Regions from separate parts of the Polaribacter sp. L3A8 genome, predicted to be linked through region 2. Evidence: riboswitches for the same ligand, from Rfam matches in the RefSeq annotation. Region 2 holds a riboswitch; the other holds the start of a gene.
The links. Region 2 has a riboswitch for cobalamin ahead of GQR92_RS01995 (hypothetical protein). Riboswitches for the same ligand answer to the same signal wherever they lie in the genome.

Region 1 (15,966 bases), 160 kb from region 2:
CTGTTAAATTTCATGTGAAAAATATTTACGGAAAATTAAAAATTAAAAGTAGAAAAGAAGCTTTAAAAATTTAATTATTTTAATTTTTAACGGTTTTATCTAATTTGATTAATATTACTTTTATAATGATTGTTAACAGACTATAATTTGTTATGTAAATCTATTAGCTTTATATTTCTGAACTTTATTTTTATAAAGGAATATTTTAAATAAAAATTTTTAAATGAGGTTTAAATTACTCTTATTTTTTTCTTTTTTATAGGGTACACTTATTCACAATCTGATATTTACTATTTTAAAGATTCAAATAGTACTTTAACTTATACTAATATAAGTAAAGAAGAATTTAAACCTTTAAAAAACAGTATTTTAGAAAAAAAATCGAATACTACTTTTTGGTTTAAGATACCAGCAAATGATTCTGATTTAAGTTATGTTTTTCGAATTAATAGTATAAGAGCAAAAAACGTTCATGCATATCAAAATTTAAAAGAAATTCAAAAATTAAAAAATCAAAGATATGTCTCCTTTAAATTTTCAAGAAAAGATCCAGTATACATAAAAACAAACTCTAACTTTAGTTCCTATTATCCTGTGGACCTTAAAAACGAGGAAGCTTCCTTATTTCAAGAAAAATTAGTACTGTTACTTAATGGGTTTTATTATGGGGCCGCGTTTTTAGTGATTCTTTTTAGCCTTAGTTATTTTTATTTTTTTAAAGACAATGCCTTTATATACCATGCGTTTTTACTGACCTGTATTTCTTTTAGTTTTATAATTTTTGATGGGTCATTAAATTTACTTCATGTTGATAATGAAAATATAGAACTGTTAATTCTATTAGATTACATTTTACTGAGTTTTAGTTCGTTAAAATTTGGAAATAGTTTTCTGATGTTAGAGAAATACTTCCCTGCTGTAAAAAAGTATAATTTTATTTTATTTTTAAATATTGTATTATTTGTAATCTTGTTTTATATTTTTAAAATAAATGCATTTTATATAATATTAAGTACTTTAACATTAGTATTCTTATTTGTTTATTGGTGTTTAGGTGTTTTACTTTTTAAAAGAAATAAGCATACTAAACTCTTTGTATTCTCATATGTCTTTATATTGTTTAGTGGTTTAGACTTTTTTGTGTTAAAAAACTTTGGAATTTCATTATTTGAAAGTAACCAAACCAATTTAAAAGTAGGTGGCTTTCTGCAAATTATTGTATTATCATATGCTGTATTGTATAGAGAAAAAGACTTAAGAAAATATAATTTTTTCATGAAAAATGAGATTATTAAATATTCTAAAAAAATAAAACAACTTACTACACAAGAACAAGAGGAACCTCAAAAGGAAAATTTAGAAAACTTAAGTATTCGAGAAAAAGAAATTTTTGATTTAATTGTATCTGGTAAGTCGAATAAAGAAATAGCTGGTGAAATACATATCTCTGTAAACACGGTTAAATTTCATGTGAAAAATATTTACGGAAAACTAAAAATTAAAAGTAGAAAAGAAGCATTAATCATCGAAAACCAGACTAAACACTAGGTTTTATAGGTAATACTACCCATAAACTACCCACTATTTTTTGTTATATATTTGATATTTGTACTACTTTTGTATTATTATTATTATTATTCCCCCCAATTTTTTTTAAAATATATATGACCTTTAGTAGTTTTACTAAAGGTCTTTTTTTTTTTCATTTTTTTAAGAAACAAAAATAAATAAGAGTTAAACTTATTTTGCAATTAAGAATACACTTGGTTTTCTTGTTCTTGCACTCTAATAAAAGTTGTTCTTTTTGTCAATTCTTTTAATCTACTTGCTCCAACATAAGTACAAGTAGATCTAATACCTCCTAAAATATCAATAATTGTATCGTCTACATTTCCTTTAAAAGGAACTTTAACTGTTTTCCCTTCAGAAGCTCTGTAATTGGCAACACCTCCTGCATGTATGTTCATTGCTGTTGTAGAACTCATTCCGTAAAAAGCCTTAAATTTCTCGCCATTATCTTCAATCAATTCACCACCACTTTCTGTATGACCAGCAAGCATACCACCTAACATTACAAAATCTGCGCTTCCACCAAATGCTTTAGATAGATCTCCAGGAATTTTACAACCACCATCAGAAATAATATGTCCCCCCATTCCGTGAGCAGCATCTGCACATTCTATAATTGCAGATAATTGAGGATAACCAACACCTGTTTTTACACGTGTTGTACAAACAGAACCTGGACCAATACCTACTTTAATAATATCTGCGCCAGCTAAAAGTAATTCTTCTACCATTTCTCCTGTAACTACATTACCTGCAATAATTACTTTATTAGGATGGTTTTTACGCATTTTCTGTACAAAGTTTACAAAATGTTCAGAATATCCGTTGGCAACATCAACACAAATAAAATTTATTTGAGGAAATTTAGCTAAAATTTGTTTTACTTTTTCAGAATCTCCTTTTCCGGTTCCTGTACTAACGGCAATATTTTGTAATGTTTTTTCATCAGCATTTGCTGCAAAATTGCTCCATTCTTCTAAAGAATAGTGTTTATGAATTGCAGTAAATAGACCATGTTTTGCAAGTGCTTTTGCCATTTCGAACGTGCCAACGGTATCCATGTTAGCAGCCATTATTGGTATTCCTTTCCAAGAAATATCGCTATGTAAAAAAGTAAATTCTCTTTCTAAACTTACTTGCGAACGTGATTTTAATGTAGATCGTTTTGGACGAATCATTACATCTTTAAAACCTAATTTTAATTCATTTTCTATTCTCATCTCTATCAAAATTATTAGATGATAAAGGTATTAAATTTGAAAACGATTTTATCAGATTCCTTGTAAGAATACATCTAAAAATACAATGATTTTAATGTAGTAATCGTAGTTTATCAATTTAATAAAAACAGAATTTCTACAACTTTAGATGAACTTCTTAACCTAAATGAGTAATTAAAGTTGTAGTTGGTTAATTATTGCATTTTTTCAAAAAATGTTAAATTATATTTTGGTAACAAATCTGGATGTGTAATTTTTATAATATCCTTTAAAAGTAAATCGGGTCTTGTAGGCGATGTTTCAAAATATATAAGTCCGCCAGTTGCGCCTTTTTTAGTTGCGTAGGTATAAATATTACTTTCTTTAAAAGCAGTAAAAGAGTTGTAATATTGATTCGATTTTAACATGTCTTCCTTGTTCTCGTACAAGCCACAACCCACCCAAAAATTAGCATCTTGTGCTTTATCTAAAACACTTTCTACACTTAAAGGCAAACTACCGTTTCCTTCGCTATCTTTCCATAAATAATTGGTGTTAGCATCTCTAAAATAAGTGGCTATAAAGCTTTTTCCTGCAGGCATATACCATATATCTTTAAATAAACTACCAGAAATAATAGTAGGAATTTTCTTTGCTTTTAAAGCTATTTTTTTAACGGCCAAATAATCTGTTTCAATAGCTTTAAAAACACTATCGGCTTCTTTTTCTTTATTAAATAAAATACCAAAAAATTTAACCCATTCTGCGCGTCCTAAAGGAGTTTCTTCTAACCAATCTCCATTATAAACAACAGGAATTCCGTTTCTTGCAATCGTTTTATATGTTTTATTATTACCATTTAAACCAAAACCAATTACAAGTTCTGGAGCAAGTTCTAAGAGTCTTTCTGTATTCATAGTTTGCTCACTCCCTAATTCTATTACATGACCATCTGCAATGCGTTTTCTTGTTTTTTCTGATGAAATAAAGTTTGTTTGAGGAAAGCCTACTAAATAATTTTCTGCGCCAATTTGTTCTAACATAGATATATGTGTAGTACTTGTAACTACAATGTTGTTAACCGGAATTTTTAACTCATTTTTGCTAATATCCGTTTTATCACCAAGTAAATAAGTAAACCCATTTTTTGCGTTTTGATACGGTTTTTTTATAATTAATTTCTTCTGATTGCCAATTGTAATGATATCAAATCCTTTGGCATATTTTATGGTGCTTTTTACAGAAGTTTCTATTGTTTTAGGAGCTTCCTTTTTCTGACAAGAAATAAAAAAGGTAGTAATAAGTAAGAGAGATAAAAGATGTTTCATTTTAATATTTTATTTTTAATACTTGTGCGTATTGCAATTTTAAATCAAAAGATTTTTCTAACGGAGTTTTATTGATAAAAGAAAACAAGCTTCTAATTACACCGGCATGCGTTACAATAACAACTTTTTTGTATTCTTTTTTTGCTATTTCTAATAAAAAACTGGTAGTTCTAGCGTGCAAATCTAAATAAGATTCGCCATTTGTAGTGGCAACCTTTACAAAGTCATTCATCCAAATATCTAAGGCTTCTTTGTTAATGTCGTTCCAGTTTTGTAATTCCCAATCTCCAAAATCTAACTCTTTTAGGCGATCATCAAAAAGAACAATATTTGATAACTTTTCGGCTAACTTTTTACACCTTTTTAATGGACTACTATACACAACAGTTTCACTATCATCAAGAGAAACTTCTTGTAAAATAGGGGTTATTTCTTCTAAAAAAGTATCGGTAACATCTATGTCCGATTGTCCGTAGCAAATTCCTTTAGCTATTTTTGGCGTGGTATGTCTAATTAATATAATTTCCATAAAGTAAGTATAAATAGATAAAAAACAACTTCAGCAACTTGCTGTAAAGCTCCGGCGCAATCACCTGTTTGTCCGCCAATCCATTTTTTGAAAAAGCGTGCTAAATACCAATACGCTATTAATAGCGGAATAAGGCTTAGAAATACCCAATGATTTTTAAAAAAGAAAAGTGGTAAAACTCCAAAAATGAAAGAAATTACTAAAGATTTAGTACTCATTTGTGTCGTTGTAGGTTTTATTTTAGAACTATCAATATCTCTTACATACGGATGTGTGTAGAGTAGGATAGTAGCTATAAAACGACTGATAGCATGCCCCGAAATAATAAGTAACGGAATATTTACATTAGATAAACTGAGTGTTTGTATTGCCGAAAACTTTAAAATTAACACAGAAAATAAACCAACTACACCAAAGGTTCCTAACCGAGAATCTTTCATGATTATTAGAATTTTTTCTTTGGTCCAACCGCCACCAAAACCATCGCAGGTATCTGCAAAACCATCTTCATGAAAAGCGCCTGTTGTCCAAATAGAAGCAATCATACTTAAAATAATGGCAATTTCTGAGGTGAAAATAAAAGTAGCTAAGTAGTAAATAAGTGCAGCAATAGATCCTACTAAAATACCTACTAAAGAAAAGTATCGGTTACTTTTATTCAGCATTTCAGACGAATGACCCACCCATTTTGGGCATGGTATTCTGGTGAAGAATAATATGGCAGTTAAAAAATAATGGACTTCTTTTTTCATGTGTTAAATACTTAAGCTTCGCTGATGTTGGCACTTTCAAAGGTTGCCATTTCGTTTAAAAATAGTGTTGCAGATTGTATAATTGGCAATGCTACCGCAGCTCCAGTACCTTCTCCTAAACGCAAACCTAAATTTAAAATTGGTTTTACATTTAAGAAATCTAATATTTTTTGATGCCCTTGTTCTCCAGACGAATGTGTAAAAATACAATAGTCTATTACATTTTTATCAATAGTAATTGCGGCAAGTAATGCTGCTGTTACAATAAAACCATCTATTAAAATTGTCATTTTTAAAGCAGCAGCTTCTAAAATAGCACCTGCCATCATTACAATTTCGAAACCACCAAAAGTAGCAAGTGCATCTGTTGGTGATTCTATATTATTGATGTGTTTTTGATACACTTCTTTTAAAACCGTCTTTTTTTGTTGCAATCCTTCACTATCTAAACCGGTTCCTTTACCAACACAGCTTTCTATATTAATTTTTGTAAAATAACTCATTAAAAGTGCTGCAGAAGATGTGTTGCCAATGCCCATTTCTCCAAAACCAATGGTATTACATTTGTTTTGATACGAGGTATTTACAATTTCTTGTCCTTTTTTTATAGCTGCATTACATTGTGTAATTGTCATCGCTTTTTCTATAGAAAAATCTTTTGTTCCCTTTGCTATTTTAGCAGAAATTAATGCTTTGTTTTTATCCAAATCTGCATTTACACCAGCGTCAACAATTTTTAGGTCAATTTTATTTTGCTTACAAAAAACATTAATTGCAGCGCCTCCGTTTAAGAAATTCAACACCATTTGTTGTGTTACTTCTTGTGGATATGGACTTACTTTTTTGGATTTTGTAATGCCATGATCTCCCGCAAAAACAACAATAGTTGGCGTAGTAATTTTTGGAGTTAACGTATTTTGAATACTTCCTATTTTAATAGCAATATCTTCTAACATACCTAAAGACCCAATAGGTTTTGTTTTAAAGTCTATTTTTTTTTGAAGTGCTGTTTCAATTTCTTTAGAAAGTGCAGTAATTTTTGATATCATTTTTATTTTAGTTTTAAAGGCAATCCAGAAACCATAAAAGTAGCCTTGTCAGCTTTTTTTGCAATAAATTGATTTACCCATCCTTGTAGTTCTGTAAATTTTCTTCCAGATTCTGTGGTAGCATGTAATCCCATACCAATCTCGTTAGAAATAATGATGATGTGAGCATCAATTTCTACCAGTTTTTCTATTTCTTGTTTGGCTAATTTTAAAGATTCTTTTACGTCGTATTTTGTGTCAACATAAAAATTTGTCAACCATAAAGTAACACAGTCAATAACAACTGTAGATTTATCAGGGATAACAGCACTAATATTTTTTTCTTCTTCAATGGTTGTCCAACGTTCATCTCTATCAGAAATATGCCTGTCTACCCTTGCTTTAAAATCTTTATCGCAAATTCTAGAAGTTGCCAAATAAAAAGGGTTTTTAGAAATACCTTCTGCTAATTTTTGAGCATAACTACTTTTACCAGATCTTTCTCCTCCAGAAATATAATGAATCATAATTTTTAAAATATAAACACAAAGGTTAGAAACATTTTTTGAAAAAGGAAAGAATATCTTAAATAGTATGTAAGTTTGTTTTTCTTAAAATAAATAAACATGATTGTATCTTCTTTTATGCCTGCAGTAACCCAAATGATTTATGATATGGGTTTACAAGAATATTTAAACGGAATCACTTTTGAATGCCCAAAAATTGCTTTGGCAGAAAAACAAGTTGCTGTTCGTTATAAATTAGAAGGGCAAGTTTTAACAAGTGAAGAAATAAATACTATTTTTTCTAAAACAAAAGCAGAAGGCGGTACTTTATATTATGTAGACGAACCAGTTTTAGAAAGTATTGCGCCAGATGTTATTTTTACACAAGATGTTTGTGATGTTTGCCAGATTGATACTGCTTGCGTTGCAACTTCGGCTTATAAGTTACCTAAGGTTCCTAAATTAATTTCTATAACTCCAAATTCTTTAGAAGATGTTTTTGAGAATGCAATAACTATTGCAGAGGCTATAGGGAAAAAGGAAGTAGGAATTGCGTATGTAAAAATGTTGAAAGAACGTGTTTATACTATTGTAGACACCCAACGAGCAAAAAGAATTCACCCTAAAAGTGTGCTGTTATTAGAATGGATAAATCCTTTATTTAATTGTGGTCACTGGATTCCTCATCAAATAGGTTATGCAGGTGGTATAGATCTTTTATCGCATCCGTCTGGAGACAGTATTGTTATCCCATGGGATAAAATTGTAAAGTACAATCCAGAAGTATTAATTATTGCGCCTTGTGGTTATGAAGTTTCTAGAACTTTAGAAGATATGAAGTTTTTAGAAGAAAAACCCGAATGGAGTAGTCTTAAGGCTGTAAAAAATGGACAAGTATTTATTGCCGATTTTGATATGTTTACACAATCCTCTGCTGCTACTTTGGTAAACGGAATAGAGTGTTTAGCTAAAATGATACATTCAGCGCATTTTGAAATATCTAAAGGCTTAAGTCAAAAGTTTATAAACTATAAGTATTACAATACTCAAAAATAATATACATTTGCCAAAATTAAGGTTTTGTTCTTTTTGAGAACAAATTAAAAGGGAATTTGGTTAAAAACCAAAGCTGTTCCCGCAACTGTAAGCTATTAAGCTTGTAATTAATCTTTATGTCACTGTTTAAAATCTGAAATAATTTCAGATTAAAATGGGAAGACCAATTACAAGACGCAAGCCAGGAGACCTGCCTATTTTTTAAACAATTAAAACTTTCGGGATAAAGGTTAAATGGATTATGAAGAAACTCTTACTTTTTATAACTTTTTTTATTACACATGCTATTTTGGCTCAAAATGATTCTATAAGGAACGTTTTGAAAGAAATTGTTATTGTTGCTGATAAAAAAATAGAAAACTCTAAAGGATATAAAGTTCAAGTATTAAATGATTCTATAATTACAAAAAATACAGAATCATTTACTTCGCTTTTACGTTTTAACTCTTTAATTTATTTAAAAGAATATGGAGCAGGAGGTACGAGTACAGCAAGTTTTAGAGGTACAAGTTCTTCTAATACAGCGGTTGTTTGGAACGGAATAAATATTAATTCTGTTAATAATGGTCAGACTGGCTTTAACTCCATGACTGTTAGTTTATTCGATGCTATCGATGTTAGAAGTGGAGGAGGAAGTATTGAGTACGGTTCTGGTGCAGTTGGAGGTACAATTCATTTAAATGATCAATTATTATTTAATTCTAAGAAAGTAATTGAGAATCAATTTGTAGGTTCAATAGGTAGTTTTAGTTCTTATAATAGTTTGTATAAGTTTAAAATCTCTACAGAAAAATTAGCACTAAAATTAGGAATGTCTTATAATGAATCTGAAAATGATTATAAATTATTAGGTACAGATTTTAAAAATTTTAATGGCGCATATAATAACTTTAATGTAAGTGTTGGTTTGGCGTATAAGTTTAATTCAAAAGCGCAACTTAAATTTTATAGTACAAGTTATGTTAGTAGTCGTTTGTTTTCTGGTGAGTTACCAAACCCAACAGGAGCAAATGATAAATACAAGAATTTTAATAACAGAAATCTTCTTGTATATAATTATAATCAAGATAAGTTTAATCACGAACTAAAACTGGCTTTTTTAACGCAAGAATATCAGTATTTTGATAATAAATTAGTCGATGAATTTAATTTTGGAAAATCGAAACGTTATTTGATTAATTATGATGTAGCTTATAAATTTTCATCAATAAATGCGAAAATTACATCCTATTCTGAGTATGAATCTGTTTTTGGTAAAACGGATCAAATTATAGAGAAAAATAGGAGACAATTTTCACAATCATTAATTTATAATCAAAATATTTTAAATATAGTTTTCTTTGATTTAAAAGTGAGAAAAGACTTTAACTCTGATTATGATGTTCCTAACAGTTATTCTTTAGGAATGAAAGTTAAAACGCATGAAAATTTGTCACTTAGAGCGAATGCTTCTAAAAATTATAGAGTACCAAGTTATGAAGATTTGTATTGGCCTGGTCAAGGAAACACCAAGTTAATTCCAGAAACAGCAGTTCAAGGTGAGTTTGCTGTAAATTATAAGAAAAATAAATTTTCTGCAGATTTAGGCGTGTTCTACATCTCAGCTAAAGATAAAATTGTTTGGACACCAAGTGGAGATGCTACTAGACCAGGTGTATGGACGCCAATAAATATTTCTAGTGCCGTAAACAAAGGAGTAGAATTGAGTCTTTCTTATGCTAAAGACTATAACAATCATTTTTTTGATTTTACAGCGAACTATAGTTATACAGAGGCTAGAGATAAAGACACTAACAAATTATTGATTTTTAAACCAAAACATTTATTTAATGGAAGTTTTGGGTATTCTCATAAAAAAATTAGTTTTTTCTATCAACAATTATTTACAGGAGAAATTTTTACTACAGAAAGTAATTCTAAAGATTTTATACTTCCTAGTTTTTATGTAGCGAACTTTGGAGGAGATTATAAAATAATAAAAAGTATAAAAAAAGAAATTAGCGTTGGTTTTAAAATTAATAATGTGTTCAATAAAAATTATCTAACACAACCAAGAAGACCAATGCCTAATAGAAACTTTAATTTAAATATAAACTATAAATTTTAAACAATGAGAATTAATAAATTACTAGCAATATTAGTATTCGGAGCAATGGCATTTGCTTCATGTACAAGCGATTCATCAAGTACACCAAGAGGTGATTATGAAAATGGAGTGTTAATTAGTGGTGAAGGTAGTGGTACTGCAAGTACAGGTTCTGTTTCTTTTATATCTGATGATTTTGAAACAGTAGAAAACTTAATTTACAAAAAGGTAAATTCAAGTGAACTATCAACTAATTTACAATCGATGGCTTTTGATAACGAAAGAGCTTTTATTGTTGTAGATAACCAGAATACAGTGACAGTTGTAGATAGATATTCATTTGTAAAAGAAGCTACAATTACTGAAGAACTAGCAACTCCTAGGTTTATGACAGTTGCAGATGACAAAGCATATGTTACAAACTGGGGACTTACTGGAGCTTTTGTAGCTGTTTACGACCTTACTAGTTATGATTTTATCAAGAAAATAAATATTGGTGTTGGTCCGGAGAGAATTATAGAAAGTAACGGAAAATTATATGTTTCTCATCAAGGTGCTTGGGGTTCAAATAATATAATCTCTGTAATTGATATTGCTACAGATAATGTAGAAGAAATTTCGGTGAACGAAAGACCAGACGAAATGTTTATTGATAATAATAATTTTTTAGTGGTTTTATGTGAAGGAAAAGCAGCTTGGACAGGTGATGAGACTATAGCTTCAATTACAAAAATAAACACTAGTAATAATACTGTTCAATCTGAAATTATTTTTCCTGCTACTGAACACCCAAGTTTAATGGTATTAGAAAATAATACAATTTATTATGCTGTAGGGAATAATATTTATTCTATAGATACAGATGCTACTAGTTTATCTACAGCAGAAATAGTTACTGTAGAAGGTTTCTTATACGGTATTGAGGTAGAAGGTAATTCATTATTTACTTTAAATGCAAATTTTAAAGATTTAAGTACGCTTAATGTATTTGATATTGCAACTAAAACAAGAACACAAACTAAGAGTGTTGCATTAGGTGCTTCTAAAATATATTTTAATTAATAAAGATCTTTTGAAAAAGGAAATTGAATTAAAAGCTCCTCTTAGAATTTTATAAGAGGAGCTTTTTTATTTATAAGAGTTTTTTCACTTCGTTTTTAATAAACGAAATAGGCGTGTCTGTAGGTGGTAATGTTTTAGAGTAATGTATTATAACATTTTCTCGTAATTCGTTTGCAGATTTAGAGGTTTCTGCAACTTGTCTTAATTTGTTAATTACACTACTTTTGGTTGCTAGAATAGCAGTCCAAGTATCATTAGAAATATAAATTTGTTGCACTAAGTTGTGTTCAAACTCTTGTTCTACATTGGCAATTAATAACTGTAAATAATCGTGTGTATCATCAGAAATAGGTTTAATTCTAACTAACATCTTAACAGGGTTAATACGTTCACAAAACAACAACATACGCTCATAAGCCTGTAATTTTATAGGCAAAGTATCTTTGTTTTTTTGAGCTAGAATCTCCATTTTACTTTTAGGCTTTTGTTGTGCTATAAGCCTGTTAAACATATAATAGCTAACCAAACCTGTAACTGCGGCAGGTAAAATATATACAATACTTTCTATTAATTTGTCTTCCATAAACTAAAGTAAATTTAATACGTACAAATATAGAACTCCTAAAAAGATAGCAAAGCCAAAACTTAATAAAGTACCAATTAAAATATATTCTGTTAGTTTTCTGTCTTTAGATGAAGTTAAATCTCCAAATCTAAAAACCGATTTAGCAGCCAATAAAAAGCCAATAGCTTCCCAGTGGTTGGTAATTACAAACGTAAAAACAAATAAACGTTCTAAAATACCAATATAGCGTCCGGCTTTGGCAAGAGAATCATCATTTTCTTTTTTACTTTCAGGATTCCATTGTGTAATAATTATTTTGATGATAATAGCAGAAACAAAAATAACAAGCAATAAAAAAGTCAATAATAACAAACCTTTTTCTGTTATGATGTTTTCTGATGGCAATTGAAAATCAATATATAATGAAGTTGCCATTACCAATACAATAAGGTGCAAAACTTGATCAATAAAAAACCAAATTCGTTTTGTTTTCTTTTTCTGAAGATATAATTTTAGAACATCAATTAAATAATGAGAAACAACAATTAGTAGAAATCCCAACCAATATTCTTGTAAATTGAATAATAAAACAAGTAATAACAAAAGGGCATGAATACCAATATGATAATATAGTTTTACCGATTTTACTTTCTTTTCCTCCTTGTTTTTAACCCATTTTTCTGGTTGAAAAACAAAATCACCTAAAATATGTGCTAACAAAAATTTTAAAAATAAGAACATTTTATAATTGTGTTTTCTGATGGATTAATTTTCTAAAACGTTTTTCTAGTTTCATCACAGATTCAAAACCAGAACGCTTCTGTCTTTCGCTTACTCGCCCTTGGGTGATCCCTAAAATAGAAGCAATTTCTTTTTGAGTAATATTTTCTGACTCTAAAGACAGTTTAAAAACTTCTGCAGAATTTTTTGTCCAAGAATCCATCGTTAATAAAGCCAAATCAAAAGCAATATTTAATTCTTCATCAATTTCGTGCCAAGGGGTTTTTATGGCAATTGTTTGCTTTTTTAAATACGTATCAAAAGCATAGCCAGAATTTATAAAAGCTTCACCATTAGAAGCTGTAATTTCTGCCATATTAAATTCTTTTTCCCCAATACCAATACCGATTCTTACATCAATATCTTCTGTAGATTTTAGGTGAGATTTTAATTTTAAAGCCGCATAAAATGCATTTTCGCAATTTTCTATTTCCAATTGAAAGCTATCTCCTCTGTAAACCTGCCAATATTTAGGCGATTCGCCAAAAGTAGCTAACGTTTCTTTTAAGGTTTTTAACCAAAAATGATCGTCTTGTTTTCTAGAATCGATAATATCACCTGTTAAAATACTTGTCATTATTACTATAAATTTTAGCTAAGATATCATTTATTATGCTAAATTGCAATATTATCTGCCTTAGAGCAGATATTTTTAATTATCTGTCTTAGGGCAGATAATTGTATTTATCTGCTTATAGGCAGATAAAATAAGGTTTTTCATTTATAATTTGTTGATAAAAATGAAGCTTCTTCTTTTTTAGAAACGAATAGTTTGGTTAATTTCACGGTTTTAAATTCTTTCAAAATAAACTATTGAGCACATATTTAGATTCTTTAAACGAAGCACAAAAACAAGCTGTCTTACAAAAAGATGGTCCTATGATTATTATTGCGGGTGCAGGTTCTGGTAAAACACGTGTATTAACCTACAGAATAGCGCATTTAATGCAGCAAGGTGTAGATTCATTTAACATATTATCGCTAACATTTACCAACAAAGCAGCCAAAGAAATGAAGGCGAGAATTGCTGGAGTTGTTGGTAATAGTGAATCAAGAAACTTGTGGATGGGGACTTTTCACTCTGTTTTTGCAAGAATTTTACGTACCGAAGCAGATAAATTAGGTTTTCCAACCAATTTTACAATTTACGATTCGCAAGATTCTGTTCGTTTAATATCTGCAATTATTAAAGAGAAGAATTTAAATAGAGAACAATACAAGCCAAAACAGATTTTAGGGAGAATTTCTTCTTTTAAAAACAGTTTAATTACGGTTAAGGCGTATTTTAATAATGCAGATTTGCAAGAAGCAGATTTACATGCAAGTAGGCCAGAAGTTGGCCATATTTATAGAGCGTATGTAGATAGATGTTTTAAGGCAGGTGCAATGGATTTTGATGATTTATTATTAAGAACCAACGAGTTATTAGCACGTTTTCCAGAAACGTTGGCAAAATACCAAGATCGTTTTAGATATATTATGGTAGATGAGTATCAAGATACAAATCACTCTCAATATATCATTGTTAGAGCCTTGGCAGATAAATTTGGAAACATTTGTGTTGTTGGAGACGATTCTCAAAGTATTTATAGTTTTAGGGGGGCAAATATTCAGAATATATTAAATTTCCAGAAAGATTATCCGGATGTTAAAACCTTTAAACTAGAGCAAAATTATCGTTCTACAAGTAATATTGTAAACGCAGCAAACTCTGTAATCGAAAAAAATAAAACAAAATTAGACAAAGAAGTTTGGACGTCTAATGATCCTGGAGATGCCATAAATGTAATGCGCACAATTTCTGATGGAGAAGAAGGGCGTTTTGTAGCACAATCTATTTGGGAAAACCAAATGAATCATCAATTAACACCAGATGATTTTTGTGTTTTATATAGAACAAACTCGCAATCTAGAGCCATTGAAGATGCGTTACGTAAAAAAGGAATTGACTATAAAATTTATGGTGGAATTTCCTTTTATCAAAGAAAAGAAATTAAAGATATTTTATCTTATTTACGTATTTTAATCAACCCAAATGATGAAGAAGCGTTAAAGAGAATTATCAATTATCCTGCCCGTGGAATTGGCGCAACAACTATAGATAGGTTAACAATAGCTGCAAATCATTATAAAAAATCAATTTTTGATGTTATAAAATACATTGATAAAATCGATTTAAAAATAAATGCCGGAACTAAAAATAAGCTTCGTAATTTTATGGATATGATGCAAAGTTTGCAAATAGAATCGCAAACAAAAAATGCATTCGAAATTGCAGAAACGGTTGTAAAAAAGGCACAATTAATAAAAAATTTAGAAAAAGACGGAACGCCAGAAGCTGTTAGTAAAGTAGAAAATGTTCAAGAACTTTTAAACGGAATTAAAGATTTTATTACTGATAAAATAGAAGAAGGTGGAGACACTTCTTTAACTACTTTTTTAGAAGATGTGGCGTTGGCTACAGATTTTGATGCTAAAAAAGACGATGACAAACCCTCTGTTTCTTTAATGACCATTCACCAATCTAAAGGATTAGAGTATATGTATGTGTACATTGTTGGTTTAGAAGAAAATTTATTTCCTTCTGCAATGAGTATGAATACACGAAGTGAGTTAGAAGAGGAGCGTAGGTTGTTTTATGTGGCAATAACAAGAGCAGAAAAAGTAGCGTATTTAAGTTATGCGCAAACTCGTTATAGATGGGGTAAATTGGTAGATGCAGAACCAAGTAGGTTTTTAGAAGAAATAGATGATCAATATCTAAACTATATTACACCAAAAAGTACCAATCCAGCAATAAATAATTTTGTTGATAAAAGTATTTTTGATGACGCACCAAAAGGAATTCGTTTTCAAAAACCAATTCAGCGTAAAAAAATGGAACGTGATTTGGTAAAAAAGAAAGAAATTATAATTCCTAAAAACTTAAAAAAAGTATCTCAAGCAACCTCTCAAGCTAATTTATTTGATAGAAATATTGTTGTTGGTAACTTTGTAGAACACAATAGATTTGGTAGAGGAGAAGTAATTGCGCTAGAAGGAAATGGTCCAAATAAGAAAGCAGAAATTAAATTTGGTACTGTTGGTAAGAAGAAATTGTTGCTACAATTTGCTAAATTAAAAGTGATTGGTTAAAAACATTCCTAAAACTAAAAATAAATTGTTATTTTGCAACGTTAAATAACTACAAACTATAATTTGTCAGTTCTAGAGTTACGTTTTTATGCGTAATTTATGGAGAACACTTCTCAAAAATAAACAAATGACATTCGATTTAGAATATAATTCAGAAAGACCGTTAATGATAATACCAGAATACGGCAGACATATACAAAAATTAGTAGACCATTGCCTTGCTTTAGAAACTAAAGATGAACGCGATAAAATGGCGAGAGCTATTGTAGATGTTATGGGTAATTTGCAACCACATTTACGTGATGTTCCAGATTTTAAACACAAACTTTGGGATCAGTTATATATTATGGCAGATTTTAAATTAGATGTAG
Region 2 (15,966 bases):
TTTTACATCAGGACTGTATAATTGAGACCTGTTTTTACGAGCTCCAATTGCATGACCAACTATAATTAATACCGTTCTTGTTTTTTTACTGTCTTTTACAATTTTTGCTAGATTTTCTAATTTCCCTTGATAAATTTCTTCATCTTTCCAGCTAATTCTGTACATCACAGCTACAGGAGTATTTGCATCATAATGTTCTAATAATTGTGCTTGTACTTTTTTAGCGATTCCTACACTTAAAAAGATACACATGGTAGCATTAGTTGCTGCAAAAGCAGAAATACTTTCTTTTGATGGCATTGGTGTTTTTCCTTCTCCACGAGTTAATACAATAGATTGCACAATTTCAGGAATTGTAAATTCTGATTTTAATACCGCTGCTGCTGCACTAAAAGAAGAAATACCAGGAACAATAAAATAATCCATTTTTAACTCATCAAAAATGGTCATTTGTTCTTGAATTGCTCCATATAAAGAAGGGTCTCCACATTGTAAACGAACAATTGCGTTTCCTTTTTTGTAGTGTTCTTGCATTAAAGCAATTTGCTCTTCTAAAGTCATCATTGCAGAATTTCTTACAATTGCTCCAGGTTTACACCAATTGGTCATTTCTTCAGGAATTAAGCTTCCTGCATATAATACGCAGTCTGCTTTTTCCAAATATTTTTTACCTTTTATAGTGATTAACTCTTCATCACCAGGACCTGCACCAATAATGGCAACGGCAGTTTTACGTCTTACGTTTACATCTAAAGCAACAGAAAAAGTAAATTTTTCATTAGTTTCTAAATGTATTTTTTGTTTTTCAACAAGTAATTCATCATTATTAGAAAGGAGCATCGCACAAGATTCTGAAACACCGTCTACACCAATTTTAGATAACACCATTTCACTTGGATTAGGTATCGTAATTGTATTTATTTCATCTGAAGTAAATGTGCTGAATGGTATATTATTAGCTTTACTAAAATCTAAATAAGCTTGTTGCTCTCCTTTAATATCAATAGAACCAAAGTTTTTAATTGCAGAAAAACGCAATCCTTCAGCTGCTAATTTTGTTTTAAAAGTATCTTCAAAAAGTTTGAAGTCTAATTGTTTTGAACATCCAGAACCTACAGAAAGTACTTTAGGAACTAAAAATAAACTAGGTATTAAAGCTTCGTATACTTTGTAACTTACTGCAATAAATAATTCAAATTTTGTAAAATCAATTTCTGCTACATTATAAAAAACAGTCACAAAACTAGGAGCTGTTTCTTCTAAATGTTTAGTTCCTTTGTCTTTAATATCTAAAAGTAACGCCGTTGGTTTGTTATTTACAAACAACGCCATTGTTTTAGTCATAGAAATAGAACTTTCTGTTTGCCAATTAAATTGATTACCAAGGGTATCTAAAGCCCAAATATTTTGTACATCACTAGAAGTAGAAATTATTGCATTTCCTCCTAAAATAGTTGCTATTTTTGATGCAAAATCATTTGCTCCACCTTTATGTCCGCTTAATACAGATTGTACATTCAACCCTAAATCATCTACAGAAATAACTGCTGGGTCTGTTTTTTTATCTTGAATGTACGGAGCAATTAAACGCACGCAAATACCTAAGGCACTCACAAAACAAATACCGTCTAACTTTGCGAAATTGTCTTTTAAATAATCTGAAATAGAGGTAATGCTTGATACATTTCCGTTACTAGATTGCAAAGTTGTTATTACCAACGATTTTGGGAATTCTTGCTGAATAGTAAGTGCTTTATCTAACCCTTTTTCAGTAACTGCAATAATGGCTATTTTTTTCATTTATATTTTTTCTGCTGTGTGAATGCTAATCTTATTATGCTCATTTACTTGAATTGAGCTTGTATGAATTTTGTAATTTAATTTTGATAATTCTGTAACAAATACTACTGTGCTGCTTTCTTTGACTGCGTTGGTTACGATTCTTACTGATGGATTTAATGCATCAATAATCCTAATCAATTCTTTTAATCGTCCGCCATGACCGCCAATAAAAACAACATCAGGAATTGGAAATTCTTTTAAGTTGATATTGAAAAAATCATCAATAACAATATCAATCCCCGGAGTGGAGAATTTCTCTGTATTTTTTTGAATTATTGCTCCACATTCTTCTCGCTTTTCGAAGGCAACAATTTTTAAATGCGGATACTGTTTTTTTACTTCAATAGCCACCGAACCTGTACAAGAACCAATGTCCCAAAGCACTTTTTTATTTTGTAATTGTAAAGCATTAAGAGTGCTTAGACGTATCGGCATTTTGGTAATCATATTTGGCCTATTCGTTAAAGGAATAAATGCATCATCTGGAATACCAAATGGTTTGTCTTTATGTTTTGTTTGCTTTAGTAATACACAGTTGAGGTTATTATGTGTTTTATGAGAACAAGTAACTAAATCTAATTGTTCAATATGTTCTTCGTTTCCATCTAAAGCTTCTCCTATGGTTATTGAATAATTATCAAAACCGTATTGAAGCATTCGTTTGGCAATTTCGGCAGGTGTTTTTTTGTTATCGGTTAAGACACCTACTAATTCGTTACGTTGAATTAAAGCTTCATCTAAAGCCGACCAATCTCTACCGTGAATGGATACCGATTTTAAGGTATTATAGTTGGTTTGTGTTTTATGACATAGTAATTGAATACTACTGAAATAAGGATATGCTTTTAGTTTCGCATTTGGAATTAATCGTTGTAAAGTATTACCAAAACCATAGAAAAATGGGTCTCCAGAAGCAAAAACAACAATAGAAGCATCCATGTTTTTATATTGTTTGATAAGAGCATCCATTTTACCTGAAATTTCAATCCAAGTATGGTGTTTAGGTAAAAACGATTTTACTAATTGATAATGACGTTTTCCGCCAGAAAAAACTATTGAACCCTTCATTAATTCTAAAGCATCATTACTTAATAGGGGAATAGCATGGTTGCTAATTCCAATTAAATAAAAATCGATATGTGTATTTTTTTGCTCCATTTAAGAATACGATTCTTTAATTATCACATCGTTAATATTCTTTCGTTTTTCCCATTGTAAACGTTCTAATTCAGGGTTTTCATAAAACTCATCTACGTGTCCTAAACATAAATAGCCTATTAGTTGTCTGTCTTCAGGTGCATTTAGTATCGTTTTAATGGTATCAGGATTTAGAATACTTACCCAACCCAATCCAATATCCAATGCGCGTGCCATTAACCACATATTCTGAATAGCACAAACCACCGAATAAACTCCGGCTTCTTTCATTGCAGTTTGCCCTAAAACGGGATGTTGGCTTGGTTTATAAAAAACAGCTATATTTAAAGCAGATTCTACAATACCTTCTAGTTTTAATTGGGTATACGCATCTGTTTTCTTTCCTTCGAAAAGTGTTTTAGCCATTTCGTTTTCTTCAAAAAAACTGTCTTTAACTTTATTTCTAATTTCTAAATCTTTAATAATAACAAATTCCCAAGGTTGCGAAAACCCCACCGAAGGTGCATTTACTCCAGCAAACAATATCTTATCTAAATCTGCTTTAGCAATCGCTTTATCTATAAAACGATTTCCTCTAACATCTCTACGAGCGAGTATTATTTGCTCTAAGGTTTCAATATTTTCTGGAGTGAATTTGTTCATTTTTAAGATTTAAAATAAGTTAAAGCTTCAGGTAATGTAAAAGCAGCATTTACTATTGCTGCAGCAACATTACTACCACCTCTATTGCCTTCTATAATTACCCAGTTCGTGTTTTTAGCTTGCGATAATTGCTCTTTAGCTTCTAAAACATTTACAAAACCAACAGGAACACCCACAACTCCTGCAGGTTTAAAATTGTCATTATCTCTTATTTGGTCTACAATTTCGAATAAAGCAGTAGGAGCGTTTCCAACAACATATAAAGCATTCGGATGCTTTTCAATAGCTTTTCTAATTCCTGCTTGAGAACGTGTAATATTTTCTGATTTGGCTAACTCTTGTGCATCTTCATCATTTAATAAACAATGTACTTGATTACCATATTCTTTTATAAATGCTTTTGTAATTCCCGCTTGTACCATGGTAACATCGGTAACAATTTCTCCACCATTTTTAAGATGCGTATGCCATTTTTCAATGACTTGTGGTGAAGCTGAATAATGGTTGAAATCTTCTAAAATTCCTGTAGTATGAATAACTCTTGTTATTGCCCATTTATTAGCAATAGAAAAAGGCAATTCTTTAATATGTTCGGTAACAATTCTAAAACTTTCTTGCTGAATTTCTTTACCTGTATGTGGTTTTCTGTTAAGGTAACCTCTGGGTGTTACTAAATAATTTTTAAACTGATAGGTTTGTGAATTACCAATCATCACCAAACAAAACATATCTACATCTTCAGGATTAAATTCTCCTAAAGTGGTGATTTTAATTTCTTCTTCTGGACGCGTTACGTGTCTAACGATAGCGACTGGAGTAGAAGGGGCACGTTCTTCTAAAAATATTTTTTGAAGTTTCCCTAACTGCCAATGTCTTTTTTTACTTTTAGGATTGTATAAACTAGTAACAAAATCGCCCATGGCAGCGGCCTTAATTCTTTGTTCGATTTTGTTCCAAGGTGTCATTAAATCCGACAATGAAATACAACAAAAATCATGACCTAAAGGAGCTCCCAATTTACTTCCTGCAGCTAAAAAAGCAGAAACTCCAGGTAGCGTTTCTAATTCTATATCGTTTTGGTTTTCTTTGGATACTACTTCGTAAACGATGGCTGCCATCGCATAAATACTTGCATCACCAGAACCAATAACTACTACATATTTATCTTCTTGCGCCTTTTCTACAGCTTTATGTGCTCTTGCTTCTTCTTTACCTAAGGGCATAGAAATTAGCTCAGCATCTTCTTTAAAAAGCGTTTGTCCAAATTGAAAATAATAGTCGTACCCAATAACAACATCTGCTTTTTGTAAAGCATTTTTAACTACGGGTAACATATAATTGATATCTCCAGGACCTAAGCCTGCAACGGTTATTTTCATTTTTTTATTTTTTTAATAATCATAAGAGAAAAATAAGGGGTTTCTCTTTGGTTTGCGGTTTGCCAACTGTTTGTAATAAATTGTTGGTCTGTTCCTAAGCGTTCGGCATAGGTAATACTGTGTTTTTTTTGATCAATTACAGCACTAATAATATCGATAACGGATATGATTTTCATCAATACTACGGTATCAAAATTAGCAATAGCTTCTTGTAATTCTTCTTTAGTTTGTATGCGTGGAATAATGGTTACTTTTTCATTTTGTAAACACAAAGGTGTTTTACTTTCTGATGCTAAATGTAAGTAAGATGTTATACCAGGAATTAAGTCTATCGTTAATTCGTGTGTATTAATTTTTTCTAATAGATAAGAAAAAGAGCTAAACGTACTAAGGTCTCCTTCACTAACTATTACTACGGATAAACCTTTGTTATAATCCGCAAGTATTTGCTGAAAAGCAGTTTCGTAAGTCTCGTTCACATGGTTTCTTCCTAAATCCATCTTTAGATAAAAACCGACTAATTTTTCTGAATCTAACTTATAATGGTCTAAGATTGATAAAGAATAGCTAGCCTTTCTTCCGCCTTTAAACAAAGAGCCTGGATAGTATATTTTATCAGCTTGCTGTAATGCTTTTAAACCTTTTAGGGTAATCAAATCAGGATCACCAGGTCCTAAGGAAACGCCTTGTATTTTTCCTACCATCATATTCCTAAACCTTTTTTAATTTTAGTAAATAGACTGTTTTTTTGTCCCACTTTTTCATCTTCTTCAAACAGAACTCCTTTTACACCTAAATGATGTCCCATTTGTTCTTTTCCTATTTCAGATTCTAGGCCTACAATTTGTTTACGGTATTTACACATTTGGCAATTCATGTTTGCTGTTCCGTTAATAGCTTCTTCTAAACGCTCATCAAAGGCTTTTAAAATTAACTCGTCACTACCAAAAGCTTGTGTGTAAACGTGTTCTAAAGGAGAGGTTTCGCTAAAATCTCTTATTTGCTTATAAATACGTTCTAAAAGAATTCCTGTGAAAAAGAAAAAAGGAATGGCAATAGTACGTTTAAATTCCATTTTACTAGTGAGTTCTAAACTTTTGGTAACGCTTGGGTAAGCAGTACCACTGTAGGCAACGGTTGTAAACCCAAACCCCATTCCTTCACCCAGCATACAAGCTAGTTTGTGAACATCAGAATTGGCATCGGTATCGGTTGTGCCTCTACCAACTACCATTAAACAAACGTCTTTTCTGTCCATTACAGAATGTTTGCTTTCTTCTTCTAAAACTCTTTTTTGAGCTAATTCTAATAAAAATGAATTCACACCTAAATGTTTTCCCATTTTTATGGTTAAATCACTATAGTAGCTTTGAATGGTATTCATTTCATACGGAATATCATTCTTAGCATGTGAACCTGCAAAAAGGATAATTGGCAATGCATAAATTTCACGAATACCTTTTTGATACATGCGTTCAATAGAAGCTTCATAAACAGGATGGTTAAATTCTAAGAAGCCGTAATCTACTTCATAGTCTGTATAACGTGCTTGTAGCGCTGCAACCAATTCTTTAAAAGCGGTAGTTCCTGTTTTGGTTCTACTACCATGTCCGCAAAGTAAAATTCCTTTTTTCATTCTTTTAGTTGATCGGTGTTACACCTATTAAAAATACTACAGGCATCTGTAGCGTTTGTTTTTTTATATCTTCTTCTATTTTATCTAATGTAGAGGAAAGTAAAACTTCGTTTTCTCTAGAAACATTAGAGATTGCATTGATGGGGATTTTTGGGTTTTTACAAACTTCTATTAGTTTAGGAATTATTTTATCTAAACTTTTTAAGCCCATATAAAGTGCCAATGTATTACCGGCATTTAACATTTCTGCAATTCCTTTTAGTTGTGCAGTAGAATAATCTGCGGTATGGGCAGTACATATTAAAATAGCATTAGATTGTCTTCTCTCAGTAATAGGGATATTAGCAGAACTTGCAGCAGCTAAAGCGGCTGAAATTCCCGGAACAACAGTAAACGGAAGTTGATGTTGCTTTAAAAACCGAACTTCTTCTGCAGCTCTACCATAAATATATGGATCACCAGATTTTATGCGAACAACTTTATCTCCTTGTTTACAATGCATTTTCATCAATCTATTAATATTGTTCTGGCGTGTTTCTTGATCTTCTTTATCGCCAAATTTACGCCCCACATAAATCCGTTTGGCTTGTGTGTTGATATCTAATATTTCATCAGAAATTAAATTATCGTGTAAAATAATTTCAGCATTTTCAATAGCATTAAAAGCTTTTAATGTTAATAGATTTTTATTACCAGGACCAGCACCAACAATAGATATTTCTGGTAAATGTTCTTTTGTGTAAATCCATTCAGGATTTGAAAACTGATACTTAAAATTAAGTAATGATTTCGATTTAGAATTGTTAACTATTTTATAATAGGTTTCTTTTGATGAACCAAAAATAGGAGCAGGTAAGTTTAATTTAATAGCTGCGTTTTCATAAAAGTCTTTTCTTTTAGGATGTACATCTGCGCAACCATTTATAATTTCTCCAAAACAGTTTTGTTCTAAAATTGTTTCAATTAAACCGATAGCATCTTTTTGATGAATAAGATTAATAGGGATGTTTGGGTTTTTTAGTTCCCTCTTTTTCGCTAAAAATCTCCCAGGATGACGTTTAGGTCCAATTAATCCGGATAATCGTAAAATAGTTAAGTTGCTACCAAAATGTTCTTGTAATAACTCTTCTGCTTTCACTAATGCGTGTCCAGATGCTTTTTCTGGAAGACAAGTTACAGTTTCATCTATAAGCTCGTTGTTGTTTTGATATACCGATGTAGAGCTTACAAAAATAACCTTTGTAGTTTTAGGCGTGTGCGCTATAATCTGAGCTATTTGTGATGGATGTATCGTTTCTATATTATCAATTCGTTTTGGTGGAAAATTTATAATAAGTGTTGTTGTTTCTGCAATAAAAGATTCCCAATCTCCAATAATAGTATCAGATTCAACGTTTATTCTACAAGTATGAAAAGAATATTTAGCGAGAGATTTTAAAGGTGCTAATGTAGCCGTACTTCCATTAATTGAATAACCACTTTTTTGAAGCTTCAAAGCAAGTGGCAAACCCAACCAGCCTAATCCTAATATGGAAATATGTTGTTTATTCATAATTTTTTAAATCTAGATGTACGTTTTGTAATTGTATTTTAGTACAATATTCCCAAGCTTTATTATTTAGAGAATCGAATTCAATCTGACCTAAAATTTTTCCAAATTTATTTTTAAAACGAATACCTGTTTGTTGTGTTTCTTTATGAAAATAATATTCTGTACTAGAAATTTTAGCTTGTTGTAATTCTTTATTTTCTTTAGGAACAGCTGCAATAGTAAATGGTATCGCTGTTGTTTCTGTATGTAATTCTAATGTGTATGTTTTAGAATAGTCTAAAGAGATGATCTCTTGAAACGAAATTCTTTTTTCATCCGAAGAAATTAAAGAAACTCCTTTAGGATTCTCTAATAGATATAAAAACAATGGGTATAAATATTGGTCAGAACTAAAACCTTTGGTTATAAAACATTCACCTAATTCGGTATCATTTTTTAATTCGAACGGTTTTGGTTTTATAGGAGCAATTTCATTATTAGAAACTTGTTGTTGCCAACCTTTTTTGTATAACAATTCAGAATTAACAAGTGGCGCATTATCAAGATGCCTTTTTACAATAGGCGTAATTTTTTCTGGTGTAAGTTCTTTATACCAATTTTGCCCAGGGTACACAATGCAAGTAGGAGCGTCTTCACATCTACCATTACATCTTGTTTTAATAGTGTGTGTATCATTCCAATGCCCATTGTTACGTAAATAAGCTCTTGCTGTTCTTATAACTTTTTCACTTCCTGCTTTTTGACAAGAACCTCCGTCACAGAAGAAAAAAGTATGTGTAGTGTTGGCGACGTTTTTACCCATAATTTATAAGAAATATGTAAGACTTAGTTTTGTTAAAAATGGAGTTCCAGGTGTAAAATGAATATCGTCTACAGGTTCAGGTTCTCCTTTTAATTGTGAAGAGTCATAAAATACGGCTTCTGTCCATTTATTGTTAAAAATGTTTTCTACGGATACATCTATTTGATATTTAGGAGTTGCGTATTTTACAGCAAAATCGGTTGCATAATCATTATAAAAATTTTCTGGTGTTATAGAAAATTCAACAATTTCATTTGTGGTTGTTAAAAGTGTTTTGTTTGTAGTTTGTACACGTACTTGTAAAATTGTTAACTGTGTTTCAACATCAGTTACCTTACCTTTAAGGGTTTTGTTTTGCGTGAATATGGATTGTGAAAAACACGTTATCCATAAACTGCATAAAATCAATTTTTGCATTTAAAAACGAAATTAAGCAGGTAGGGAAAGAAAATATGAAAAAACATAATTCTCTAACTCTTTACCCGAGAGTTACTATTATAAATCATTGTAATATTGGCAGGTCTCCTGACTTAGCTTAACTTTCATTTACCTTCCCATAGTTTTAATTACTACAGTGGTTTTTATTAATGAAGCCTTTAATAAGCTTTACAGTTGCGGGAACAGTTTTGGATTTACACCAAATTCCCTTTTAATTCTATATTCTAAAAATTACTAAAGAATAAGAAACCATATAACGAGACAAATGTATAGATAATTTTTTGAATTATAAGATTGAATCTAGAATGAGTTGCTTTCTTTTAATAGGAGAAGATTTTGGAAGCATTATAATTTTGAACCCCTTTTTTTTATATTGTTCTAACAGCGCTTTTTCTAACTTTAAACAATAATCAAATTCTTGTAATCTCTGTGCATCTTGACAGTAAATATTAAACCAAGTTGGAGCAAAAAAAACCGTTTTATGGTATGTTTTTAAATAAGGAAAGTTATGTAAATATTTAGGCACTATTTTGTTTTCTACAGTTAAATAAGCTTCTAAATCGAGTAATGATCTATCACAAATTCTTGTATCGGTATTTAATAATTCTTGTTTTGTTTTTTTAAAGACAAGGTTGGTAAAACGTTTTATGTTAGACCAAGGCATTCCATCTCTGTTGTTTTTTTGTTCATCAATAATTACCTTTCTAGAAACTTCATCCATACAAGGAACTGTGTCTTTTAAAAGATTTATTAAGGTTGTTTTACCTGTTCCTGGTGCGCCTGTAATAATATATTTTTTTCGAAAATTAACCATATTAGAATAGTAGTAACAATCCAATCATCAAAAGAAAAAAGAGTATGCTTGTTGTGTAATTTATGTTACTTACTGTTTTAATTTCTTCATGTTCAATTGTTCGATTGTTGCTTCCTATAAAAGGTTTGTCAACCAATTTACCATGATAATAATTAGGTCCACCAAATTGACAGTCTAAAATATATGCTAAAGCAGCTTCAGGATACCCTGCATTCGGACTGCTATGTTTCTTTCCTTCTTTAAAAATAAATGAGAATCCTTTTAATTTAAAGGTAACAACTAACATTAATACTCCCGTAATTCTTGCAGGAATATAATTAGCAACATCATCTAATATTGCTGCAAATTTTCCGAAGAAAAAATAACGGTCACTTTTGTAACCTATCATAGAATCTAGTGTGTTAATCATTTTATAAGCCATTGCACCAGGCACTCCTAAAATTAGAAAATAAAATAATGGAGCAATTACACCATCACTTAAATTTTCTGCCATCGTTTCAAAAGTAGCTACTCTAATTTGTTGTTCGCTTAACTTGCTAGTTTCTCTCCCTACAATCCATGATAAACGTTTACTCCCGGCTTCTAAACCTTCCTTTTTTAAAACATTAAAAACAGCATTTCCTTCTTTTACTAGTGTTTTATTGGCTAAACAATAAAATAGCATAAGTACAGAAAAAGCAATTGCTATAAATTGAAAATCATAAGCGTTTAGATATTTTATGATGAAATACGGCGTAATAAAAGAAGTACTAACTAATAAAATGGTTAATAAAGCACCTTTTAAAAACTTAGACTTGTTTTTATTGAGTAATTTTTCTCCTAAAGAAATACTATTTCCAAAAGCGATAATTAAATGTGGTAGTTTTTTGGGATCTCCAATAATTAAATCTAAAAGAAAAGCAATAATTAATATGTAAATAGTACTTAAATCCATTCTTTTAAGGCTTTGATTAGAATGCTATTGGCTTCTTTACTTTGTGTAGCTACACGAATATATTCTCCTTCTAGTTTATTAAAATTAGTTGCATCTCTAACTAAAATTTGATGGTTGACAATTAAGTGTTCCTTTAATTCTTTTGCAGAATGATGTAATAATTCGACTAAAAAATAAGAAGTATTACTATCACAAACTCTTATATCTTTTAATGTAGCTAACTGCTCTTTAAAAATAGTAGTTTCTGTTATTAATTCTGAAGCGTTAAACTGGATTTTTTTGTAGTTATTGAAAATATATTCACCTGCCTTAATAGCAAGCGTGTTTACGCTCCAAGGCATTTTTAATTCCAATAGTTTTTCTATGTTTGATGAATCAGAAATAACATACCCTAAACGTAAACCAGGAATCGTAAATGTTTTGGTTAACGAACGGACAATAATTAAATTCGAGTATGTTTTAGTTAACGATACGATTGATATTAATTTATTCGTAAATTCGATATAAGCTTCGTCAATAATAAAGGTAGTCTCAGGTTTTTGTTGAAATAAAAGTTCTAATTCATCATTAGAAAATATGTCACCAGTAGGATTATTTGGGTTACATATATATATTAGGTCTGCTTTGGTTTCTTTTATTTCTGATCTAGAGATTAATTTATAATTCAAATTGAAGATTTTACAAGAATCTTCATATTCTGCAAAAGTAGGAGCTACGATAGCTGCTTTTTTATCAGAAAATAATTGAGCGATAAGATAAAATGCTTCTGTTGCACCGTTGGTGAATAAAAATTGATTGCTATTAAGTCGGAATTTCTTAGCCGCCAAAATATTTAATTCATTGGCAATAGGCGAGGGGTAACTTTCAATTTGATGAATGTTTTTTGATACCTCGTTGAGTAATGCTTTTGGACAACCTTTATAATACACGTTAGAGCTAAAGTTGTGTTTAATTTCTCCTTTAATTAAATGAAGGTCATCACCATGTCCGTTTAACATTATTGTGCGCTATTTTTTAAGATGGTTGCCATATCTAAGTTATTATCTATCCAATCTGCTAACTTATCAAATTGTGCTGCTTTAAAAGCTTTGTAATTTATGGCCTTAGCGTTAGGGTATTTTAATTGTAGTAATTCGGTAACTATTTCTTGATTATCAAAAATGCCGTGTAAATAGGTTCCCCAACTTTTATTTCCATCAAAATAACCTTCTTCTTTTCCGTTGATAAGATTCAGGTGTTTGTTTATTGGAACTGATGTTTCTCCCATGTGAATTTCGTAACCTTCAAAAATTTCTTTTAAATCTTTAAAAAGAAAATTACGTTGAACAGTTTGTTTGGTTTTAGAAAGTGTTGTTTCTATATCGAATAAATCCAATCCGTCTACAGATTTAATAGTACTTTCTACAGAAAAAGGATCTTTAATATTTTTTCCTAACATTTGATAACCACCACAAATTCCGATTATAGGTGTTTGGTTGTATTTATTTTTAATAATTGTATCAAGACCATCTTCTTTTAAACTAATTAAATCTTCGATGGTATTTTTTGTTCCAGGAATTATGATAACATCAGCTTTATTTATTTCCTCAGAATCTCTTGTAAAATATAGGTTGATTAAAGGTTCTTGTTCTAAAGACTGAAAATCAGTATAATTAGACATATAATGCAATCTTATAATTGCAATGTTTAATTTATTTTCTACAGCTGTTGTGTTTCTATTATTTAAAGCTACGGAATCTTCTTCTTCAATTATAATGCTTTTATCATAAGGTAAAACGCCTAAAATTGGCACACCTGTTAATTCTTCTAGTTTTTTTCTACCATCAACAAACAAAGCAGGGTCTCCTCTAAACTTATTAATAATAACACCTTTTATAAGTTTACGTTCCCAAGGTTCTAGTAATTCAATAGTACCGTAAACACTACCAAATACGCCACCTTTGTCGATGTCTGCAATTAAATAAACACAAGCATTGGCTGCTTCGGCCATTCTCATGTTTACAATATCTCTATGTTTTAAGTTTAGTTCACTAATACTACCAGCACCTTCCATTACAATAGGATTGTGTTTTGAAGCTAATTGTTTAAATGAATTTTTAGCTTCTTCGAAAAGGTGTTTTTTATTATCACCTAAAAAATATTCTTTAGCAGTTTGATCGCCAATAGGCTTTCCGTGTAAAATAATTTGCGATTTATTTACCGAAGACGGTTTTAATAAAATAGGGTTCATTTCTACCGTTGGCGGAATGCCACAAGCTTCTGCTTGTACTGCTTGAGCTCTGCCAATCTCAAGATTATCTGGTGTAGAAAAACTATTTAAAGACATATTTTGAGCTTTAAACGGAGCAGGCTGATACCCTTTTTGTTTAAGCCATCTACAAATTCCAGTTGTTATCCAGCTTTTACCAACATCAGAGCCAGTACCAACTAACATTATAGGTTGTAGGTTTTGCATTTTAAATTTGTTTTTTTTGAAAAACAAAAATATTGAATAATATATAGTTTTTATGGGCTTTACTGTGAAATTTAAATAAAAGAATAATTAAGTAGTTGGAAAATTGTGTTTAAAAAAATTACTGCGTAGCATAATTATTTTTAATAAAACAATCGAGCGATTTTGGCAAGAGGCAATTTAATACTTCAACAAGTTCTGTACAAGCGCCATGTCTAATTATGGCTACAAATTATTATAGTTCGAATGTTTATTAGAATAACGTATTTAAAAAATATTATTGAATAATACCAAATACGAGATTGGATTATTATATATTTTTTTATTAGTTATGGATTTCCGTAAAGATTTATCATATCAACTGTTTACTTTTAATTTCTAATAGTTAAATAAAAATAGTATGAAAATAATTGAAGCTATTAAACCAGGACCAAAACCTAAGAAACAAGACGGTACGCTTGATAAAAGAAGAAGAGACAATAAAAGTACACCAGGTAACAAACCCTCGTTAAAACCGAGTAAATCAACTAAGAATTGATAATCTATTTAAAGTATTCTTAAAGCCTTTAATTTCATATTTTGTAATGTTTACCTAGAAATTTCAAATATGTTCCTTTACTATAAATCTATCTAGTTTTCACTTGTCAAATCCATCAAAAAATGTAATTTTAAACAAAAAATAAATTGCTTGTTTATCACACTAATTTTAGACGTCATTGCGAATATAATGAAGCAATCTTATAATTAGAATTATACATATATATGTCAGAAAACCAATTACAATTGCATCAAACTTTATGGAGTATTGCCAACGATTTAAGAGGTAATATGGATGCTGATGATTTTAGAGATTATATACTAGGCTTTATCTTTTACAAGTATTTAAGTAAAAAAATGTCTTTACACGCTAATGTAATTTTAAAACCAGATGGTTTAGAATATCACGAAGTGATAGGACATGAAGCAGAAGAAATCTTATTACAAGAAATAAAGTTAGATGCGTTAGATGCGTTGGGTTATTATTTAAAACCTACAGAATTATTTAGCGAATTAGCCAAAAGAGGAAACTCTGGTGGAACCAATAAATTTATTTTAGAAGATTTACAAAAAGTACTCACCAACATAGAGCAAAGCACTATGGGAAGTGAAAGTGAAGACGATTTTGGAAACCTTTTTGAAGATTTAGATTTAACAAGTAGTAAACTAGGAAAAACAGAAGAATCTAAAAATGAATTGATTGTAAAAGTATTAACGCATTTAGAAGGCATTGATTTTGATTTAGAAAACAATGAAAATGATTTGTTAGGCGATGCGTATGAATATTTAATTGGTCAGTTTGCTTCTGGAGCAGGAAAAAAAGCGGGAGAATTTTATACACCGCAACAAGTTTCTAAAATATTAGCACAAATTGTAACTACAGATAAAGAACGTTTAAAATCTGTGTACGACCCAACCTGTGGTTCTGGTTCTTTACTATTAAGAGTTTCTAAAGAAGTAAAAGAGGTTGGTGGCTTTTACGGACAAGAAAGCAACCCAACTACGTACAACTTATGCAGAATGAACATGATTATGCATGATGTACATTATAAAAAGTTTGATATTTATAATGAAGATACCTTAGTAAATCCATCACCAAAACACATAGACAAACGTTTTGAAGCCATTGTAGCAAATCCGCCTTTTTCTGCCAATTGGAATCCAGATAGTATTATTAGTGACGAACGTTTTTCTCCGTATGGTAAAATGGCGCCAAAAAGTAAAGCAGATTTTGCCTTTGTACAACACATGATTCATCAGTTAGATGAAAACGGAACCATGGCGTGCGTTTTACCGCATGGTGTTTTGTTTAGAGGTGCAGCAGAAGGACATATTAGAAAGTATTTAATTGAAGATAAAAACCAATTAGATGCCGTTATTGGTTTGCCGTCTAACATCTTTTTTGGTACAAGTATTCCCACATGTATATTGGTATTAAAAAAAGACAGAAGCAGTCATATTGAGCGCAGTCGAAATATTTTATTTATTGATGCAAGCAATCATTTTGATAAAGTAAAAACGCAAAATGTATTAACAGATGCGCATTTACAAGAAATTATAGATACCTACAGAACAAGACAAACCAAAGACAAATATAGTTATGTTGCCAGTTTAGAAGAAGTACAAGAAAACGATTACAATTTAAACATACCACGTTATGTAGATACGTTTGAAGAGGAAGAAGCAATTGACCTTTTAAGTATTTCTGCGGATTTAAAAGCATTAGAAAAAGATATTGCAGTAACTGATGCAACGATATCAGATTTTTGTAAAGAATTAA

Region 1: another riboswitch for cobalamin. It lies ahead of GQR92_RS02590 (TonB-dependent receptor plug domain-containing protein); the one in region 2 lies ahead of GQR92_RS01995 (hypothetical protein).

The regions. Positions count from the first base shown of each region.
Region 1 covers NZ_CP047026.1:709,392-725,357, reverse strand. The annotation lists gene GQR92_RS02635 (LuxR C-terminal-related transcriptional regulator) at 1-74, shown strand, start outside; gene GQR92_RS02630 (LuxR C-terminal-related transcriptional regulator) at 595-1,548, shown strand; gene GQR92_RS02625 (GMP reductase) at 1,752-2,789, opposite strand; gene GQR92_RS02620 (ABC transporter substrate-binding protein) at 2,984-4,096, opposite strand; gene cobC (alpha-ribazole phosphatase) at 4,098-4,625, opposite strand; gene GQR92_RS02610 (adenosylcobinamide-GDP ribazoletransferase) at 4,610-5,377, opposite strand; gene cobT (nicotinate-nucleotide--dimethylbenzimidazole phosphoribosyltransferase) at 5,389-6,426, opposite strand; gene GQR92_RS02600 (bifunctional adenosylcobinamide kinase/adenosylcobinamide-phosphate guanylyltransferase) at 6,429-6,932, opposite strand; gene GQR92_RS02595 (ABC transporter substrate-binding protein) at 7,032-7,967, shown strand; cobalamin riboswitch at 7,970-8,179, shown strand; gene GQR92_RS02590 (TonB-dependent receptor plug domain-containing protein) at 8,209-10,074, shown strand; gene GQR92_RS02585 (YncE family protein) at 10,078-11,115, shown strand; gene GQR92_RS02580 (DUF7935 family protein) at 11,186-11,698, opposite strand; gene GQR92_RS02575 (DUF3307 domain-containing protein) at 11,702-12,421, opposite strand; gene GQR92_RS02570 (SatD family protein) at 12,423-13,037, opposite strand; gene GQR92_RS02565 (ATP-dependent helicase) at 13,274-15,595, shown strand; gene GQR92_RS02560 (DUF4290 domain-containing protein) at 15,723-15,966, shown strand, end outside.
Region 2 covers NZ_CP047026.1:549,596-565,561, reverse strand. The annotation lists gene cobM (precorrin-4 C(11)-methyltransferase) at 1-1,800, opposite strand, end outside; gene cbiE (precorrin-6y C5,15-methyltransferase (decarboxylating) subunit CbiE) at 1,801-3,000, opposite strand; gene bluB (5,6-dimethylbenzimidazole synthase) at 3,001-3,642, opposite strand; gene cobJ (precorrin-3B C(17)-methyltransferase) at 3,645-5,021, opposite strand; gene cobI (precorrin-2 C(20)-methyltransferase) at 5,018-5,728, opposite strand; gene GQR92_RS02010 (sirohydrochlorin chelatase) at 5,725-6,657, opposite strand; gene cobA (uroporphyrinogen-III C-methyltransferase) at 6,662-8,209, opposite strand; gene GQR92_RS02000 ((2Fe-2S) ferredoxin domain-containing protein) at 8,202-9,011, opposite strand; gene GQR92_RS01995 (hypothetical protein) at 9,015-9,419, opposite strand; cobalamin riboswitch at 9,510-9,717, opposite strand; gene GQR92_RS01990 (AAA family ATPase) at 9,736-10,263, opposite strand; gene cbiB (adenosylcobinamide-phosphate synthase CbiB) at 10,265-11,197, opposite strand; gene GQR92_RS01980 (pyridoxal phosphate-dependent aminotransferase) at 11,188-12,195, opposite strand; gene GQR92_RS01975 (cobyric acid synthase) at 12,195-13,652, opposite strand; gene GQR92_RS17770 (hypothetical protein) at 14,050-14,187, shown strand; gene GQR92_RS01970 (type I restriction-modification system subunit M) at 14,412-15,966, shown strand, end outside.